2 regions of the Vibrio jasicida 090810c genome follow, and region 1 is predicted to be linked to the other one. Evidence: predicted binding sites of a transcription regulator. Region 1 holds the regulator's gene; the other holds the start of a gene.
The links. Region 1 encodes PurR, which represses purine synthesis genes. Its sites were predicted from a motif close to TNANGNAAACGTTTNCNTNA; they were not measured.
Positions count from the first base shown of each region.

Region 2: a site for PurR is predicted at 3,987-4,006, ahead of glyA (serine hydroxymethyltransferase). Genes of this name have one in related genera too.

Region 1 covers NZ_CP025792.1:1,119,327-1,127,476, reverse strand. Annotated here, with positions in the region: gene C1S73_RS05305 (TVP38/TMEM64 family protein) at 1-507, opposite strand, end outside; gene C1S73_RS05300 (TfoX/Sxy family DNA transformation protein) at 628-1,218, opposite strand; cyclic di-GMP riboswitch class I at 1,335-1,424, opposite strand; gene purR (HTH-type transcriptional repressor PurR) at 1,704-2,708, opposite strand; gene torD (molecular chaperone TorD) at 3,151-3,798, opposite strand; gene torR (two-component system response regulator TorR) at 4,032-4,745, shown strand; gene elyC (envelope biogenesis factor ElyC) at 4,839-5,645, opposite strand; gene cmoM (tRNA uridine 5-oxyacetic acid(34) methyltransferase CmoM) at 5,760-6,551, shown strand; gene mukF (chromosome partition protein MukF) at 6,554-7,891, shown strand; gene mukE (chromosome partition protein MukE) at 7,872-8,150, shown strand, end outside.
Region 2 covers NZ_CP025792.1:1,494,189-1,502,338, forward strand. Annotated here, with positions in the region: gene C1S73_RS07045 (serine hydrolase) at 1-132, shown strand, start outside; gene ybeD (DUF493 family protein YbeD) at 294-572, shown strand; gene lipB (lipoyl(octanoyl) transferase LipB) at 749-1,411, shown strand; gene lipA (lipoyl synthase) at 1,408-2,373, shown strand; gene glyA (serine hydroxymethyltransferase) at 2,679-3,929, opposite strand; gene C1S73_RS07070 (YitT family protein) at 4,278-4,880, shown strand; gene C1S73_RS07075 (winged helix-turn-helix domain-containing protein) at 4,971-6,497, shown strand; gene C1S73_RS07080 (hypothetical protein) at 6,629-7,528, shown strand; gene treC (alpha,alpha-phosphotrehalase) at 7,623-8,150, opposite strand, start outside.

The DNA.
Region 1 (8,150 bases):
GCCGATTTGGCTTGTTAAATAGAAGCGGCTGATAGACATCGGTGTTAACCCCATTAAGAGGTTAATCAAGAAAAATGGGAATACTGGGATCAAACGCAGTGAAAACAAATAAAACGCTCCGTCTTTTTCTACACCTTGGTTAATGGCATTTAACTTATTACCAAATTTACTTTGTACCCATTCACGTAATAAGTAGCGGCTGCTTAAGAAAGCAATTGTTGCGCCGATGGTGCTAGCAAAAGACACCAATAATAAACTGGTCCAAAAACCAAATAGGGCGGCGCCGAGCAGGGTAACAACGGCGGCTCCTGGAATAGAGAAAGCGGTGATTGCGATGTAAGCCAAGAAGTAGGTCGCCGCAGCAAACACAAAGTTTTGGTCAATGAACGTATTTAGTGCTGCTTGTTGTGCTTTGGCATTTTCTAAGGTGAGATACTGGCCAAAATTCACTCCTAAAAAGAGGATGGTTGCGAGCAGGATCAGTCCTAAAATCAGTTTCTTATTCATCGTAATTACTCCATTTGGCTTCTTAAATAATAAGACAGAATAAGAGAAGAAAAAATTTCAAAAAAAAAACCGCAGTATGAAAACTGCGGTTTTTACTCAATGTCATGCTGATAGTGCGCGTTAAGACAATGCGCTCATCAGTTCTTCTCGGCGAGACTGAGGGACGACGCTCCAATGGGTGCCGTTGATTGCACCTTCTAACGCCCACAACAACTCAAGGCTTACCGTAGAGGCATGCGTATCTTGGATTGCTTTGTATGCGCTTAAGGCACCTTCTTCTTCTAATTGCTCGACAGAGTCGATGCCTGCTTTCTTCAACATACGTTCAGTTGCTAGGCGTAGATTTGGAAGGTCTTTCAATCGATTAGGCTTGGTGCTCGCTTGCTGTTTTTTTTCTTGCTTAGCAGTCTCAAGAGATTGCTTTGCAACATCAATCAAGCGATCCGTTGAATCCCATAGATCATCAGAAATAGCATAGTATTTCGTGACCACTGGGAAACCACGTTTCTTGTAGACGTACGGTTTTAGTCCTTGAGTCTCGAAGTCAGATGAAGTTTGTTGGTCTGCTCGAATATGAAGTTGATTGTTTACAACTAGTGCGAACATCGTTTCATCGGCGAAAAGCCCGAAGCCACCAAACATTGAGCGCGACTTGATAGTACCAAGTGCCTCAAACAGCTTCATTGAGTCTTTGAGTATCGGTTTATCCATGATGTGTTATCTCGGTGTAATTAATATTACGCCACCAAAAATCAGGTCCGAGAGATTAGCAAATGCATGCAGACACAATGTCATTAAAGGGTAAACTCACTTAATGCATATTTGCCATCGGTAACCCCGCTACCTTCCATCTAATAAGATGGTTCAGGCCGGAGGCTTTGCGTCCCACCCTTTCGAATGGTTTGCCCTGTGCGTGACACTTTGAGAATACTTCGTATATTGAATTAACATCACGTTTCAAACATGAAAGTGTGATCTTGGTTCAGTTAATAGTGATTTTTTGATGTGTTTGGTTTCATATTTGGGAACGGTCCCTTGTCATACAAAAGGTTGATGTAGGAAATGGACTACGCCCAATTAAAACAGCAACTTATCTAAATGAGGGGAGGTATTTATATTCTGAAATGTTTTTGGAATGTTATTTTTAGGCAATAAAAAAGCGCCCTTACGAGCGCTTTATAAAACTTCGATGCCGCTTAGTTCAGTTTCTTAACTGTGTTGCGAACAACAATTTCTGGCTGCATTTCGAAAATGCGTTTTTCATGTTCTTTGTCTTTGATGCGTTCTAGCAAAATTTCAAACGCATTCTTACCAACACGACGTTTTGGCTGGTGGATAGTCGTTAGCGGTGGCGAGAAGTACTCTGCTAGCTCGATGTTGTCGTAACCAATGACAGAGATATCTTCTGGTACTTTGATGCCGTTTTGCTGCAAGCGACTCATCAAACCAAGCGCCATGGTATCGTTAAAACAGAAAACGGCAGTCGGGCGTTTGTCCATTGCTGTGATGTTGTCAGCAGCAAGTACGGCAGTATCACACTCAAAGTTACCTTCAAGTACCCAATCTTCATTTACTGCTAAGTTTGCTTCTGCCATTGCGCGGCGGTAACCTGCAATGCGTTCTTGGCACGCGGCTTTTTCGAAGTGACCGCTCAAACAAGCAATATCAGTGTGACCATTGTCGATCAGATATTTTGTTGCGATGTAGCCACCTTCTTCAGAGTTATCAATGATCTTGTCAGCTTGCGAACTCTCTGGACCCCAGTCCATCACCACTTTCGGGATATCTGAATGACGGTCAAGCATCTCTTTTAGCTCTTCCGTTAAGTCAGAACACATCACTAAAATGCCATCTACACGTTTCTCCGCTAGCATGCGAATGTAGTCACGTTGCTTTTCGTAGATACCGCCAGTATTACATAGGATCAGCGTGTAACCTTGACGGTAACAATAGCTCTCAACGCCGTCGATAACTTCTGAGAAGAAAAGGTTAGTCGATTGCGTTACCAACATACCGATAGTGCGAGTTGAGTTACACTTCAAGCTACGTGCAACTGCACTTGGCGCGTAATTTAGTTCATCAACCGCTTTCATTACTTTTTCTTGGGTTGCTTCAGCAACAAAACGCGTTTTGTTGATTACGTGCGAAACTGTTGTGGTAGAAACGCCGGCTAAGCGAGCAACGTCTTTTATAGTGGCCATAAATGATGTCCTGTATCGAGCTACTGAATACCGTAGTGAATACAACCTTACGCTTAGTATGTTGCGCGAATTGAACCATATCTGAAGTTTAAGGTTCAATTAATTAGGCAGCGGTTGTTCCGAAATCGGTATAAAAAGGTTTGTAGCAACATTTGTTGCTGAATCTCATGTTCCTTACTTATATAAGTGAGGAATTGGTCAGCAATCTTGTTAATAAAACACAAAAACCGCCATATTTCAGCGGTTTACATATAAGTCGTATTTAATCGTTTGCGCTCACATTTTAGACTGATGTGGGCACACTAGCAATATTTTCAGCAGGTGTTTTGCGCTATTGAGGTCACATTTTAACTGCTAAATGGAAAGGGCTTCTATGTGCTAGATTAAAAATTAACGAATAAAATAGGGAGCCCGCTTGCGAGCTCCCTGAAATTGGCGGCAATTATTCACCAAGAAGGTAGGTGCTGTCCAGTTTACAAAATGCAATTAATAGTTGCGCAACGCTTACATAGAAACCAAATTCGTCGAATTGCTTACATTTCGCAGCAAACTGTGGCAACCAAGACATAAGATGCTTTTGGATTAAGTCGTTCTGTTTCTCGAACGCTTCTTCCATGTGTTTGTCTTGTTCTAATTCGTTAGAACGAATGATCATGTTACCTAAGAAGTCTAGTTCAACCGCTAAGTGATCCGCTGGCTCTTTCAGGTTCTCATCAACCTGAACACCAAAATCGGCCATCAGTTTTTCCATCTCTTCTGCTGGCTTGTCATTTAAAAGACCAGATTCACCGATGTACATAGATGCGTAAGGCAGTGCACCGTGCTTTTCTGTTTTCAGGAAAAGCTCGCAAAAGTCTGCAGCCAATTCAAGTTGCGCGTCTTCACGATCCTGTAGGCGGTTAAGTGCATCAACAAGGGTATCCACAGCTGGTTTTAATGACTCATTTTCACCAAGGCCAGCCAAAAAGCTTCGAATGTCAACACTGTGGTAGCTTTCTAGTTCTTTCTCTGTTAGTTCTTTTGCGAACAGGCTAGAAAACCACCAATAGATTTCTGCGCGTTTCTCGTTAAAAGCTTTCACTTCTTGCATTTTTTTGCTCCTGAATGGTTATTCCCTAAGTGTAAACAATTAAGATGAATAGCAGTAACTATAATTGTTATCCATTATGGGAAAATGTGCCGGTTTATGAATGGCTGTAAATAAGCTTGCTTTGAATCAATAAAATCGCAAAATCTTGCTTTTTAATGTATCTATGACTAGAAATGTTACTAGTTATGAATAGAATACGTCTTGGAAAATAAAAAAGACAGAAAGTGGTGTAAATGAGCTATCACGTATTAGTCGTAGAAGATGATGTTGTAACTCGTAGTAAGCTTGCGGGCTACTTCCAAAATGAAGGCTACAAAGTCAGTGAAGCAGAAAGCGGTGCAGAAATGCGCGAAGTGCTTCAAGGTGGTGATGTGGACCTTATCATGCTGGATATTAACCTGCCCGGTGAAGACGGTCTTATGCTTACGCGTGAATTACGCAGCCAATCAGATATCGGCATCATATTAGTGACAGGACGCACGGATAGCATTGACAAAATCGTTGGCCTAGAAATGGGTGCAGACGATTATGTGACAAAGCCTTTTGAACTAAGGGAATTATTGGTTCGCGTTAAGAACTTGCTGTGGCGCATTTCTGCAGCTCGCAATGGTTCACAAAAAATCGCGAACGATACTAATGAAGAACACATTGTACGTTTCGGTGAGTGGACGTTTGATATTCAACGCCGTGCTCTTAGCCGTAATGGTGAACCAGTGAAACTAACCAAAGCGGAATATGAGCTATTGGTGGCACTGTCTTCGTACCCAAATCAGGTACTAAGCCGCGAGCGTATTTTGAATATGATCAGCCACCGAGTGGATGCGCCAAACGATCGTACTATCGACGTACTGATTCGACGCATGCGCGCTAAGATGGAGTTTGATCCGAAGAACCCACAAATCTTTGTGACGGTTCATGGTGAAGGCTACATGTTCGCGGGTGACTAATTCATAGCGACAAAGAAAAAGGAGAGCATAGGCTCTCCTTTTTTGTGTCTGCAATTTAGCGATGATGGACTTCATCTGCGATTGGTAAGCCTTCTATGGCTGCGCCACTTCAGGATCTTCAACTTCAACCATCGGTGTTTGACCTACGTTATCACGCAGTTTTTGCCATAACCCGCCAAGGTATTCATGCCAATACAGCTCAGTTTGCTCTAAGTAGCGAGCTTTTGGCGCGTACTTTTGCCAAGGTTGTTCGATATCATCGATCGCCATAAAGTTCGTTGGCGCTGGGATTGGCTTAATGCCCGCTGCGTTGAATTCATAAAGAGCACGCTTCATGTGACTGGCTGAAGTCACTAAAACAATGTCTTTCTGCTTAACAAACGCGGCAGCTTGGCGTGCTTCTTCCCAAGTATCTTTGGCATCCTCTAATAAAATAATATCGGATTTTGCGACACCTAGGGAAAGCGCTACGTTTGCCATCATACGAGCATGGCTGATTTCAGAGCCACCTGCGTAACCGGAAAGGATTAACTTCGCACCTGGGTACATACGCAAAATACGAATACCCTCAGTTAAACGCATTAAAGCGGTACGGCTCAGTTGAGACGTTGGTGGTATTTCATCATCTACCACGTGTCCATTACCAAGAACCATAACGTAGTCCACAGTGCCAGAAACCGGCAAAAACGCTTTGTACTCGCGTTCTAGAGGCATAAGAAGCTTGGTTGAAACGGGTTGGAAGGCAACAAGGAAGATGCCAACAAAAGAGAAAAGAACAACAAAGCAGCCGGTTTTACGTTTAGTGGTAAAACTGATGAGAGCAAGACCTAACAAGCCTATCAGTAGCAATGCTGGTAATGGCATCAGCAAGGCTGACATTACTTTTTTCAGCTCAAACATACATAAATAGTCCGAAAAAACATCAATTGATAATAAAAATGAGGATAACCCTCTTTATTCCTGCTTTCCTTGTGCCAGAATAGCGGCACAATCCGTTATGATAACTCAGCAGAAGTGACAGAAGACCGCAATTTCGACGATATCGCCCACAAATTTGCAAAAAATATTTACGGCTCCGATAAAGGGGAGATCCGCCAAATCATTGTGTGGGAAGATTTTCTACAGATTCTAAGTGAATTAGACGCCGACCATCAAGCCCTCCAAGTACTTGATGCCGGAGGTGGCTTAGCACAATTGTCGCAAAAGCTTGCTAAGCTCGGACATCACGTCGCTTTATGTGATCTATCTTCGGAAATGCTGCAACTAGCGAAACAGGATATTGAAAAAAACGGTTTGCTTGAGCAGTATCGCCTGATTCATTCACCTGTCCAATCCATTGGCGAGCATATGGACGCGCAGGTGGATCTTGTCATGTTCCATGCTGTGATGGAGTGGCTCGTTGATCCAAAAACGGCACTCGAAACGGTATTGGAGCAGGTCAAACCGGGGGGCATTGCATCGGTTATGTTCTATAACCACCACGGCTTAGTCTATAAAAATGTGGTTTGTGGCAACATTCCTCATATTTTAGACGGCATGCCTCATCGGAAAAGATTTAAACTACAGCCACAAAAAGGCCTAAAACCCGAAGAGGTCTATCAATGGATAGAAGATTCTGGTTTTAGTATTTGTGGTAAATCTGGTATTCGTTCCTTTAGTGATTACATAGGTAATATGGAATACATGGGCGATTACGAGTTTGAAGATGTGTTGGCGCTAGAAAAACAACTTTGTCGACAAGAGCCATACCTCTCATTAGGCCGCTATATCCACGTGTGGGCTAAGAAGAACGATAAACAGGAATAACGATGAGTGAGATGACTCTCAATGCTGCAGAGCAACCAATCGATGAGTTGGTTGGCTGGGTTAAGCAGCACGATTTCTCGTTGAACCTGACCACTGAGCGACTGGCGTTTTTGATTGCCATCGCCGTACTAAGTAATGAAAGGTTCGATGAAGAATTGGGTGAAGGTGAATTGCACGACGCATTTGCCATCGTCACTCGACTATTTGATGAGACGGGCGAAGCTTCGGCTTTCCGCGCGAATAATGCCATCAACGAGATGGTTAAGCAGCGTCTTATGAGCCGTTTTGTCAGTGAGATTACTGACGGAGCGAGCATTTACCGCTTGTCGCCATTAGCGATAGGAATCACCGATTATTACGTGCGTCATCGCGAGTTCTCGAAACTGCGTCTTTCTATTCAGCTATCGATGGTAGCGGATGAAATGGCAAAAGCGATTGAAGCAGCACAAAAAGGTGGCACTCCGGGCCACTGGAAGAAAAACGTTTACGGAATTTTGAAATATTCTGTAGGCGAAATCTTCGATCAAATCGACCTTAACCAACGTGTGATGGATGAGCAGCAACAGTCTGTGAAACAACAGATTGCAGACCTGCTTAACAAAGACTGGCGTGAAGCGATCAACAACTGTGAAGCGCTACTGTCAGAAACCTCCAGCACGTTGCGTGAACTTCAAGATACGCTGCAAGCTGCCAGTGATGAACTGCAAACTCAGATCCTAGATATCCAAGAGATCGTCTACGGTGACCCTGAACTTGAATTCATCGATGAAGCGTTGTTTGGTCTGCAAATGAAGCTAGACCGAATTACCAGCTGGGGCCAGCAAGCGATCGACCTTTGGATTGGTTATGACCGACACGTGCACAAGTTCATCCGTACCGCTATCGATATGGATAAGAACCGTGCATTTAGCTCGCGTTTGCGTCAATCCATGAAAGATTACTTCGATATGCCTTGGTATCTGACTTATGCAGATGCGGAAAGGCTTTCTGACCTTCGTGACGAAGCTTTGGTACTACGTGATGACGAAGTCACTGGCCAAGTTCCGATGGAAGTGGAATACGAAGAGTTTCAACAAGTCAATGATGAGTTGGCAGAGCGAATTGGTGACATGCTGAAAGCGCATAAAGATCAAGGCACACCAATCGACTTGAGCGTGGTTCTGCGAGATTACCTTGCACAGCACCCATACACTCATCACTTTGATTTAGCTCGCATTGTCGTTGATCAGGCGGTTCGTCTGGGTTATTCAGAATCCGACTATCAAGCCATTCAGCCAGACTGGAAAGCAATCAACGAATTTGGGGCAAAGGTACAAGCGAATGTCATCGACCGATACTAATGAATACATGTCAGATAATCTGGCAAAAGCAATTTCTAACCCTCTGTTCCCAGCGCTAGATAGCATGCTTCGAGCAGGGCGCCATGTTTCAAGTGAAGATCTAGACAACCACGCGTTGTTGTCGGATTTCGAACTTGAGCTTTCTTCTTTTTACCAGCGTTACAACACCGAATTGGTGAAAGCGCCAGAAGGTTTCTTCTACCTTCGCCCACGTTCTACTTCTTTGATTGGTCGTAGTGTCCTTTCTGAGCTGGATATG
Region 2 (8,150 bases), 370 kb from region 1:
AAGCTATACTATCAAATTGATGGTGAAGATATTGCTGAGTACCCACTAATGGCATTAGAAACTGTAGACCAAGGCAGCCTATTTAGCCGTATGTGGGACTACATCGTATTGTTGTTTAAGAGCTTCTTCTAACAGTCGCTTCTGAACAACAAACAAGTCCGCAAAGCCGCCAACTAGGGCGGCTTTGTTATCTATACTCAAGTGACGTTAAGATGCTTGGGGATGATCTTGAGTTCACCCTAATTTGACTGTACTATTTCGCACCGCAACGAATACCAACTGGAGTTACCGATATGCTAACCATCAACTCTGATGCAAAATTGAAAGACCTGCTTGAGTTCCCTTGTTCATTTACTTACAAGGTAATGGGGCATGCAAAACCTGAACTTCCAGAACTCGTTCTTGAAGTAATCCAGCGTCATGCTCCAGGTGACTACAGCCCAGCAGTAAAACCAAGTGCTAAGGGCAACTACCACTCGGTGTCTATCAATATTACTGCTACCTCTATCGAGCAGGTTGAAACCCTTTACAAAGAACTGGGTGAAATCGACATCGTACGCATGGTTCTATAATTTTTTGATAAATTAAATTTTTTTTGAAAGCAGCTTCGGCTGCTTTCTTTTTATTTATCATGTAGATAATGAAAACCACTGACTCTTTCAGTTAAAAATCTGTTACTCAACTGTAGAGCATCAAACTCATCCGGTTTATAATCCAAAAACTTTATATATTAGTGACAGGAATCCCCATGCAACACCAACTTGTTGTAAGACGACTTGGGCGCCAAGATTATGAGCCTGTATGGAAGGCGATGCATGAGTTCACTGATCAACGCACAGACGACACGCCTGATGAAGTTTGGTTGGTAGAACACAACCCAGTATTTACACAAGGTCAAGCGGGTAAAGCCGAACACCTCATTAACACTGGTAATATTCCTGTTGTACAAAGCGATCGCGGGGGTCAAGTGACCTACCATGGTCCTGGTCAGCTTGTCGCTTACTTTCTGATCAACCTGCGTCGTAAAAAATTAGGGGTGCGAGATCTCGTTACGCACATCGAGAACCTCGTGATCAACACCCTAAAGGCATACAATATCGAATCTGCTGCGCGACCAGATGCCCCAGGTGTTTATGTCGACAGTAAAAAAATATGTTCTCTCGGCCTTCGCATTCGCAAAGGATGCTCATTCCACGGCCTAGCGTTGAACGTCAATATGGACTTAGGTCCGTTTTTACGTATAAACCCTTGTGGCTATGAAGGAATGGAGATGGTTCAGGTTAGCCAAGTTGGCGGCCCTGAAGATATCGAAGTCGTGGAAAAACAACTAATACAAGAACTCGTTACTTTGCTTGATTACGAGCAAGTAGAATTCAGCACAGAAGCACCTTCTCAAGGTAACAAAGCATGAGCAAACCAATCCAGATGGAAAAAGGCGTCAAATACCGCGACGCTGACAAAATGGCATTGATTCCCGTAAAGAACATGCCTACAGAGCAGAAAGAAGTGCTACGTAAGCCTGATTGGATGAAGATCAAGCTACCAGCCGACAGCCAACGTATTCAAGACATCAAATCAGCGATGCGCAAGAACAACCTTCACTCAGTATGTGAAGAAGCCTCTTGCCCTAACCTAGCGGAATGTTTTAACCACGGTACGGCTACTTTCATGATCCTTGGCGCTATCTGTACTCGCCGTTGTCCATTCTGTGACGTTGCCCATGGCCGTCCGCTTGCAGTAGAAGCTGAAGAGCCGAAGAAACTGGCTAAAACCATCGCAGACATGAAGCTGAAATACGTCGTTATCACTTCAGTAGACCGCGATGATTTGCGTGATGGCGGTGCAGAGCACTTTGCAAACTGTAACCGTGAAATCCGCGAACTGAACCCACACATCAAGATTGAAACGCTTGTACCTGATTTCCGTGGCCGTATGGATGTAGCACTTGATCTGATGAAAGACAACCCGCCAGATGTCTTCAACCACAACCTAGAAACGGCACCTCGTTTGTACCGTAAAGCTCGCCCAGGCGCGAACTACAAGTGGTCACTACAATTGCTGCAAAAGTTCAAAGAGCAGCACCCAGATGTACCGACCAAATCAGGTGTTATGATGGGTCTTGGCGAAACGAAAGAAGAGATCGTCCAAGTACTAAAAGACCTACGTGCACACGGTGTAACAATGCTGACACTTGGTCAGTACCTAGCACCAAGCCGTCACCACCTGCCAGTAGAGCGTTACGTTCCACCATCAGAGTTTGACGAGCTAAAAGAGATCGCACTGGAACTTGGCTTCACGCACGCGGCGTGTGGTCCATTCGTTCGTTCTTCTTACCATGCCGATATGCAGGCTCAAGGTATCGAGATTAAATAAGCACTCGCTTGTTTTGAAGAGAAAGGTTGGCTCAGTGCCAGCCTTTTTTGTATCTGTCGAACATAAAACACCGTCATTTGGACAATAAGCCTATTTATCAGAACCAAAAGCAGCGTCATTCCGAAGAGCCTAGGCAATATCAGGAATCTCGTTTCAGCGCACTCCAAGCTGATATTTCCATACGCTAGAAAAACAAAAAGGCCCTCAAATGAGGACCTTTCACCAATCAAATAATCAAACCGAATCGCAGAAATAGAGCGAGTTCGCCTGAGTTATTTTCAAAGAAAGCAAATTTACACAGAGGACTATGCGTAAACTGGTAGACGCTTACAGATCTCTAGAACTTTCTGTTTCGTTGCTTCGATAACTTCCTCGTTGCCGATGTTATCGAGAACGTCACACATCCAGTTTGCTAGCTCTTTCGCGTCTTCAGTAGTGAAGCCACGACGAGTAATTGCTGGCGTACCTACACGAATACCAGACGTAACGAATGGGCTGCGTGGGTCGTTTGGTACAGAGTTCTTGTTTACTGTGATATTTGCTGCACCTAGTGCCGCATCTGCATCTTTACCAGTAATATCTTTGTCGATTAGGTCAACAAGGAACAGGTGGTTCTCAGTACCGTTAGAAACGATCTTGTAGCCACGCTCTTGGAATTGACCAACCATTGCCTTCGCGTTTTTCACTACGTTAGCTTGGTAAGCTTTGAATTCAGGTTCCATCGCTTCTTTGAACGCTACTGCTTTACCAGCGATAACGTGCATTAGAGGGCCACCTTGACCGCCAGGGAATACTGCTGAGTTCAGCTTCTTGTACAGCTCTTCACCTTCGTTAGAAAGGATAAGACCGCCACGAGGACCCGCTAGCGTTTTGTGCGTAGTCGTTGTTACTACGTGAGCGTGTGGAACTGGTGTTGGGTACTCGCCTGCTGCGATTAGACCAGCAACGTGCGCCATGTCTACGAATAGGTAAGCGTCAACTTTGTCTGCGATTTCACGCATGCGCTTCCAATCAACGATTTGTGAGTAAGCAGAGAAACCACCGATGATCATCTTAGGCTTGTGCTCAAGCGCTAGCTGTTCCATCTCGTCGTAGTTGATTTGGCCTGCTTCATCGATACCGTAAGGAATCACGTTGTAGTGCTTACCAGAGAAGTTTACTGGTGAACCGTGAGTTAGGTGACCACCATGCGCTAGGCTCATACCTAGAACTGTGTCGCCTGGGTTTAGAAGCGCCATGTAAACTGCGCTGTTTGCTTGAGAACCTGAGTGAGGCTGTACATTCGCGTACTCACAACCAAACAGTTGGCATGCACGATCGATAGCTAGTGCTTCAGCTTTATCTACGTACTCACAACCGCCGTAGTAACGCTTACCTGGGTAGCCTTCAGCGTATTTGTTCGTTAGCTGAGAACCTTGCGCTTCCATTACACGTGGGCTTGTGTAGTTTTCAGAAGCGATAAGTTCAATGTGTTCTTCCTGGCGAAGTGTTTCTTCCTGGATAGCTGCGAACAGTTCCGCATCGTAATCTGCGATGTTCATATCACGCTTAAGCATCTGTATCTCCTGACTCAGATTGGTACTGAAAGTTGCAAAAAAACCGACTAAATGACCTAACGCAAACGTTTTCGTCACCGTAATGGCGCGCATTCTACATAATTTGATCTAGGTCATAAAGAGAAATTTACAATTTTTCTCATGCAGTTTTTTCATGATGACAAGTAAGGATTATCATGACGATGTTGCAATCGTTCAACCATGATCCACTGACTGTCAAATTTGTGCTTTACACCCTGTAAAACAACAATTACATAGGTTTACCGCAAATTTTACCCTCTAGCTACCGAAAAGATCATCTTTTTACTACTATGCATGCCCGATTTATCATCAACGACTGCATACTAGATGGAAAAACACTCAAGAAAAGAAGACTGGATGGCAATTCTTACAGGTACCTTTTTGGTAGCTCAAGGCGTTTTCTTTCTCCAATCCGCGAACCTCTTAACGGGAGGCACCACTGGATTGGCTCTGCTTATTAGCCAATTTACACCTTTTACGTTTGGTGTGCTGTACTTTTTAGCCAACTGTCCTTTTTACTTGCTGGCTTGGAAACGCTTTGGCCGTCATTTTGCGATTAATAGTGCAATTTCTGGCGCTTTGGTTTCTATCTTTGCGGACAACCTGTATTTGCTGATTTCACTTGAATCAATTAACGAGGTTTATTGTGCGGTAGCCGGTGGCTTACTGATGGGTTTAGGTATGCTGATCTTATTCCGTCATCGTTCAAGCTTGGGTGGCTTCAACGTACTGTGCTTATTCATTCAAGACAAGTTTGGCATTTCTGTTGGCAAATCGCAGATGGCGATTGACGCTTGCATCTTATTTGCGTCTTTCTTCTTCGTCACGCCTTGGGTTATCGGCCTATCGATTCTTGGTGCATTCGCACTGAACCTAGTGCTTGCGATGAACCACAAACCACATCGCTATTCTGTGAGCTACGGTTCATAACCTTTCTGTGATAATTGGAGCGCAATTTATAAGATTTTGCGCTCCAATGACTATATAATACTTCGCCATTTCCTAATCACTCATGATGGTATGCGCGACTTCCTACAACGAGCCAAACAAACCAACAGTCAGATTGTTATTGGCGAGCTGATCTACAACCCAGAGACTCAAACCCTTCACAAACAAGCGGTCGTTATAGATCTTGAGCCGCGTAGCATCGAGTTATTAGAACTGTTGCTCACCAGTGTTGGCCACCCGCTGTCTGCAGAAACTATCATAGAGACCATTTGGCAAAGTAAGTTTATCTCAAAGAACGTACTTACCAATCGAATCAGTACACTTCGGGCCTTGCTACAAGAGCACTTACCAGAGCATGATGCCGCCAAACTATTGGTGACCTACCCGCGTAAAGGTTACTTTTTCAACCAAGCCAACATTCAGTTAATACCACCAGCGAGAGCCGACAAACGTAAAGCGAAGGTGGCAAACCCACAAAAAACGACTTCGTCATTGAAATGGCCTATCGCCTACTGCCTTTGTGCTCTGCTAGCTGCCTCTAGCGTGATACTTTCCGTTGTTGTCTGGCAACAGCAAGGAGTCTCCACTCAGCAAACTCGTAACCAACTGCTGATTCCAAAAGTGGAGCTACTGCTTAACCGTGTTGACGCCTTAGGTGCAGAGGCAAGGGAATACCGCACCATGGTGAAAGCGATATTATTGCAACAACAAGTTGAGTACCCATATACGGACATCGCTAACCAAGATGCACCGAGCTATTTCCTCGATCCAATCAACGAGACGCCTTATTTCCCTGGCGCTCGCAACATGCAAACCAGCGATTATCAACTTAATATTGAACTCAAAGATGGTCCGACCGAAGGTGTTTTAAAGGCAAAAATGAACTTGATTTACCCTGCTACGGGTAAACTGGCCTTTCGTAACCAATACATGCTTCGCACCGCACACTTACAGTCGGATTTGTTTAAGCTCCACACGGACATTGCCCAATACTTCAACTTACCAGAACCGTCCAAAAGCACTTGGCATCTGAGTGACGCCCACAAGAAAATGCTGCTTGGAAAAGCATTTTCAACGACTGATATCAAAAACATGGATGAGTTTGCCGCCATCACAATTGCTCGGCATTTAGCTTTATACGAACAAAATAAAGCCGAACTCGAAGGTTTTCTTTATCAAGTACAATCCGGGTTTGACGCCTTACCTGATGAGTTAAATTTATGGATGGGGATCCTCCACTACAAACTTGGTAATCTCGATAAGGCGAAAACTTTCTTGACGACACCGGCAGGAGATTCATTGATTCAAAATGCCCTGATTTACACTTTTGTCTCTCATATCGCCTACAAGCAGAATAAGCTTGACCAATTCCGCCTCAATTATATGGAGTCTTTGGTGGCTCTGCTGCGCGTCATGCCTTCTGAAGAATTGTTTAGTCGCTTGTCACAACCAGAATCCAAAGAAACCTGCTTACAGCCTTGGAAGAAGTTGCGTGTCAGTATTAAGGAAAAGGAAATAGTGATGCGTTGGAAGGCATTAATTGAAGAATACTGCACCAATATCGAGGCAGATATTAATCCAGATAAAACAAAGACCTAAATATAAAATTAAGCTTTCATTTAACTCTATTAGCTTTTATTTTTTGCCCTTTTTCTCACTCAAAACTTAGCATGGCGACATTCAAATAACGGCTCGATTTATCAGCCTTTACCAACTAGGAATGTAAACTCATGCTTAAAAAAATGACGCTTATCGCAGCAGCTACGATCGCACTTTACGGCTGTGGCGGCGGCTCTTCTTCCGGCTCATCAAGCGGCAATAAAGGCCCACAAAATAGCATCGATTACCCGATCCAAAACTCATCTTTTTCCCCAGTAGTAACAACAAAACTGAACTACGCCATTTCTGCAGACGGGCAACAAGTGGGCTCGGTGCTGATGAATTTTGATCCAATGAGCAGCCAAGAACTTCTTGACGCTTTAACTCTGATCCCACAATCAGCTCCAGTGCAACAAGTTATCCATGACTTAGTCAACAACGGTATCACTCAGTTTTACCTATCACAGCAAGTGGAAGAGAGCGGCGAAGAAGAGAAGTCGATTTACTTTGCCGGTACGGATGGCGCACTGCATGAAATCACGGACACCTATCTCGTTGATCATCGCTTTATCGTACCCATCATGAACAGCAGCCCAGTATTTCGCTTGGAAGGTTCGACAGTTAAGGAGAAAGATCCGAACATTGATATCAGCGTAAACAAGGTCTCAGTCATTTTAGATCTAAATGGTGAACAAGTGGCAAACCTACTGAATGATTTTGATGATCACCAATGGGTAAAAACTTTGCCAAATGAGGCAAACTGTAAAGCGGGCTGGAGCCAACAAATCACCGAAACAGGCGCACGCAAAACTTTCAAAGTGTCTGGTAAATCAATTGAAGCCGCCTACCTAACCGAAACGAATACTTATAACCTAAGATGTGACGAGATGGACTCAATGGAGTTTGAAACATCCGCAGAGCGCTGGTTCAACCCTGCACTAGGGTTGATTGAACAAGTTGAACTGTTGAAAGCAGAACAGACTCAAATCAGTGAAGAGAAAGCGACACTGAGCAAGATCGAGAAAGCATAAGCCGCAGTCTTATCTCATAGAAAAAAGGCTTTGGGGAGCACTCCAAAGCCTTTTGTTTAGGATCGAAATCCTTAGGGGTATTTTTTATTTGCCTTTAAGGTTCAATCAGCAAGATGCGTGTTTCGTAAGGACGCAGAACTTGGTGATTGGAAGCAATCGCGCTGGTCGCATTCTGATAGTTGGAAAGCAGATTCTTGGCTTTGCTCATATCAAACCGCTCTGGTAACACACACTCCACTTCTTCGCCGTAGTAGTTGTTAATACACAGTAGCGTTTGGTTGTCGTTCTGACGAGCGTAAGCAAAAATACGTTTGTGTTCTGGCAGCAAGTCCTCGTAACGACCATCAGTGATTACTTGAACCTGTTTACGCAGTTCAATCAAGCGCTTGTAGAAGTAGAACACCGAGTTCAAATCGGCAATTGCGGCTTCCGCGTTGATCTCAGAATAGTTCTGAGCCACCTCTAGCCACGGCGTGCCTTCAGTAAAACCCGCATGTTTCGCACTGTTCCATTGCATTGGGGTACGTGAATTATCACGCGACTTCTGCGCCAAAATCGCCATCATGTCGTCGTGAGATACGCCATCGCGATTGATCATGATGTCGTACATGTTCGTGCTTTC